One region of the Romboutsia sp. 1001216sp1 genome, then DNA from elsewhere that is predicted to be linked to it. Evidence: riboswitches for the same ligand, from Rfam matches in the RefSeq annotation. Region 1 holds a riboswitch; the other holds the start of a gene.

Evidence for each region. Region 1 has a riboswitch for lysine ahead of nhaC (Na+/H+ antiporter NhaC). Riboswitches for the same ligand answer to the same signal wherever they lie in the genome.
Region 2: another riboswitch for lysine. It lies ahead of ABHC41_RS04580 (amino acid permease); the one in region 1 lies ahead of nhaC (Na+/H+ antiporter NhaC).

What each region holds. Positions count from the first base shown of each region.
Region 1 is NZ_JBDPHA010000008.1:22,826-25,305, reverse strand. It holds gene ABHC41_RS09185 (peroxiredoxin) at 1-296, shown strand, start outside; gene ABHC41_RS09180 (ribonuclease H family protein) at 330-938, opposite strand; lysine riboswitch at 1,148-1,320, shown strand; gene nhaC (Na+/H+ antiporter NhaC) at 1,446-2,480, shown strand, end outside.
Region 2 is NZ_JBDPHA010000003.1:50,745-53,224, reverse strand. It holds gene ABHC41_RS04580 (amino acid permease) at 1-921, opposite strand, end outside; lysine riboswitch at 1,198-1,368, opposite strand; gene ABHC41_RS04575 (cell wall-binding repeat-containing protein) at 1,559-2,480, shown strand, end outside.

The sequences.
Region 1 (2,480 bases):
CAAGATCATATGATCAACTTAGAAGGGATTATATAAATAAAAATGGTCATACAGTAATGTTTGATAGAGATGCTAAAGTACCTTATCTAGTAAAAGATGGAGAGTTCTCAATGTCTTATGAGGATACCCTTTCTATTTATATAAAAGCTCTATATGTATTAGATAATTGTCTTGGTGGCATTTTTTCTTGGACATCGACATATGACCAGGCAAATATTTTGGCAAAAGCTATGTATGATGGTATAAATAGACCTTCTTTTGTTTTAGCTGAATTAGAGGATTTTGGATTAAGTTAAAAATAAAGTCTTGCAAAATACTTTGCAAGACTTTTATATTCCTATAGCTTTCTTTGCTAATTTATCAGCTTCATCGTTATATTTATTACCACTATGTGCTTTTACTTTTACAAACTCAACATTTAACTTATCTTTTATATTATCATAAAATTTCTTATATTTGGTAGTTCCTTCTTTATTAGTTTTCCATAATCCTAAGCACCATTTCTCTATTCCTTCATAATCAAAATATAAAATCAAATTATTTATGTTATTATCTATACAATAATTCATCGCAATCTTTGCAGCTTCTATTTCACCTGCGACATTTCTCATTCCAACTAAATCTTTATCATTTCCTTTTTTGCTATAAGTTTTTATAACTTCTTCATTTTTTATTATAACTACCCCTGAACCATATTCTCTTATTGAATGTTCATAACTACCATCAACATAAGCTTTTACAAGTTCTTTTCCCTCTTGTATTTTTACACCACTTTCACCATATATATATGATTTTGCTTCCTCTATCGTAGTAAAACTTTTATACTCAGCGCCTGAAAAACCATTTATTTGTTCCTTACATTCATTCCATGTATTATATATACCATTGTTTCTTCCTTTTCTTACTGCATAAAACTTAACCTTAGCCAAATTTTTCACTTCCTTTCGTATAACTATTTATATAAAATTTATATTTTTCTAAATCATACATTTAATAACTATTCTATAGTAAAATAAGTAGTTTTTAAAGACTTATTATTTTACATATTATTGTGAAAATTTTCTTAAATTTTTTATTCCTAAATATTTCATGCTTTATTTTTTTTTAATTTATGGTATAATCTTTATTATCAAATAAATCGAATATAACTATTGGTAGAGGTCGCATTGTTAAATAGTAGTTTTGTGGAGGTAAGCACGAAGAAGCAAAATAAAAGGTAACTATGCCGAAATATATAAGGGAAGCTTTAAACTTATATATTGGGGTTATGCAAAATATGTATAACACTGTCACATTTATATGTGGAGTGCTATCTTTAGATTAAGCGTATTTTTAATTGTACGGTTGAATGCTTAAGTCTAGGATAATATCTTTACACCTAGACTTTTTTTATTATCTCTTTTCTCCTTAACGTTATATTCGGTATAAATTTTAGGAGGACTTTTATGACAAAAAAGGTTAAAAAACAAGCAACTTTATTTGATGCATTACTATGTGTCTCTGTTTTAGTTGCAGTTTTAGTGACATGTTTAGTATTTTTAAGAAAGTATGAAATATCTGCTCATATACCACTTATAATAGGAGCTACATTTGCAAGTTGTGTTGCAGTTTTTAGATTAGGTTTTACTTGGAAGGAATTAGAAGAAGGTATACTATCTACTATAAATACGACAATGCAATCAATACTTATACTTTTAGTAGTTGGTATGATAATAGGTACTTGGATAGCTGGTGGTATAGTTCCTGCTATGATATATTGGGGTCTTAAAATATTATCACCTGGAATATTCTTAGTGGCAACTACTTTAATCTGCGCTATAGTATCTATTTCTACTGGTTCATCTTGGACAACAGCTGGTACTGTAGGTATAGCTCTTTTAGGTATTGGTAGTGCCTTAGGTATACCTGGTAAAATAGTTGCAGGTGCTATAATATCTGGTGCTTATTTTGGGGATAAGATGTCTCCTTTATCTGATACAACAAACTTAGCTCCTGCTATGGCTGGTTCTACTTTATTTGATCATATAAAACATATGGTATATACAGCTGGTCCTGCTCTTTTAATATCACTTGTATTATACGGTATAATAGGAATGAAATATGCAGGTTCTGAAATGGATATATCTCAAATAAATCAAATTCAAAATGCTTTATTAAGTAATTACAATACATTATCTCCATTTTTACTTTTAGTTCCTTGTGCTGTTATAGCAATGGTTATATTTAAAGTCCCTACAATACCAGCACTTATAGGTGGTGTTATATTAGGTGGCGTTTGTGCAGTAGTATTTCAAGGTGCATCTATAGCTGATATACTTGTAGTTGCTAAGTCTGGTTATGTTTCATCTACTGGAATGAAGTTTGTTGATGATCTTCTTACTAGAGGTGGACTTGACAGTATGTTAGGGACAGTATCATTAATACTTTGTGCTTTAACTGTAGGTGGGGTATTAGAAAAAACTGGTATGTTACAAGTTATA
Region 2 (2,480 bases), on a different contig from region 1:
TCTGCTTGATGCATACATACCAGAATTTCCAGCAGATAATACAGATGTTAATATTACTGCATTCATAAGAGAAGCAGCTCCAGCTATACCTGCTTTCTCAAATACCATAGTAAATGGACTTTCAGAAACACCAGCCTGTGTAAAAGGTATTATAGCACCTAAAACTATTATCGTTCCTAAATAAAATATTAATATTCTCCAAAATATGGATTTTATAGCCCTAGGAATAGTTTTTTCTGGATTTTCACTTTCTCCAGCAGCAACTCCTATAAGTTCGGTTCCCTGAAATGAAAATCCTGCAACTAGAAAAATGGCAAAGATTGATTTTATTCCACCATGGAAAGGTCCATCTTTTATAAAATAATTATGAAATCCTATTTCATCAGAACCAATTATACCAACTATCATTAATACACCTATTATTAAAAATATAATTACAGTAACAACTTTAACACCAGCAAACCAATATTCAGACTCACCGTAGGCTTTTGATGATAGGAAGTTTAATCCGACAATTATTATTAAAAATAATAAACTCCAGTAAACTCCTGGTATGTTTGGGAACCAAAATTTCATAACTAAAGAACCTGCAACCATTTCGGCAGCTATTGTTATAGCCCAGTTGTACCAGTAATTCCATCCAAGTGCAAACCCAAGTGCTGGGTCAATAAATTTAGTAGCATAGGAACTGAAAGATCCAGAGATTGGCATAAAAGTAGCCATTTCACCTAAACTTGTTATTAAAAAATAAACCATAATGCCTACTAAAACATATGCAACTAATGCACCACCAGGTCCTGCTTGATAGATAGTATCTCCCATTGCAAGAAATATACCTGTTCCAATAGAACCACCTAGTGCTATCATGTTTAGATGTCTTGCTTTTAATCCTCTTTTTAATTCTTGATTTTGTTCACTCATTTGATTATCCTCCTTATGGTGTAAATTTTCCATAAGTAAGTAACTAAGATAATAAAATTTATCTAACAATAAAAATGCGCTTAGTTTATGTCGCTAACGACTTCGACGGTTACTCAGATATATTTTTATATTATTGAGTTATTGATATACCTTATATAAGTTATCAGTAATTTTAGGTTTACATAAGGTTTTTGTATACAAAAAAAGCCATGAGACTATACCCATGACAAAAATACGTAAATTATATACAAAAAATACAACGTACCGTACGTTTTCATTGAAAATAGCTCTCCACAAAAATGTGACAGTCTTATGCATATTTTACATAAGCCCAGTAAATAGTATCAAAGCCATTAACTATTTACTTCGGCGAAATTTCCTTTTGTATTATTTCATTGAGCTTACCTCCATAATACTACTCTTAAATTTCGCGCCTCTATCTCAGTTATCTACTTGTTGTTTTAAATTATAACCAAAACAAAAAATAAGTCAATAGAAAAGATTAGATTTTGTACAAAAACAATAAATAATAAGTTTACTAACAATAATTGCAAGTGTTAAAATAGAGTTAACATAGTTAGTAAAAATATAACAAGGAGCAAAAGCATTAAATAAAGAAAATTGAGGGGGAAAGCAAGTGACATTATTAAAAAAGAGCATAGCAAGCATAACAACACTATGTTTAATAACTATAAATCTAACTAGTTTGAGTTTTGCAAGTGAGGATATGCAAAAACAAGAATTAAAAAAAGCTATAGAAAAATCGGAACCATTTGTAGTAAGTGGTAATATAAAGGAAGAGAAAAAAGAAGGTATATCACCTCAACAAATCCTAATTAATTATTTAAGCAATGTAGAAAAAACTTCTACTTTCAAAGTCAAATCAAAAGAAGATGATAAAAATGATTCTCAGGTTATAGTAAGACTTCAACAGTATATAAATAATATACCTATCTATGGTTCAGATTTAGTAGGATGCGTAGATTATGACGGAAATATAAAATCAATTTCAGGATATATAGAGCCAACATCAAAGACATTAAAAGGATTTAACTATAATCCGACTTTAACTAAAGATGATGCACTTAAGATAGCAAAGGAAAAACTTGAACTAAAAAATGAATTAAATAAAAATGAAAAAGTAGAGTTATATTTATATAAAAGTAAAGAAGAATATAAACTTGCATACAAAGTAGATGTAAATATAATAGGAAAAACAATTTATAACAAAATTGTATTTATAGATGCTAACAGTGGAGATATAATAAATCAATACGAAAACACAAACAATATAATCAAATCAGAAAAAATTAAAGCAAAAGGTGTATTTGGAGATGAAAGAGAAATACAAGTAATACATAGACAAGGTGAAGCAGGCTTTAAAGACGGGTATTATTTTATAGATTTAAGTAGAGGATCAAAACCTATAAAAACTTTAGATATAAAAGGTCAATATTTTTATCAATATTATTATCAAAATAAAATTCCTTATGGCATGGATAATGATATAAAATATTTTAGCACAAAACTAGAAAAGAGCGATGGAAAGTTTGTAGATG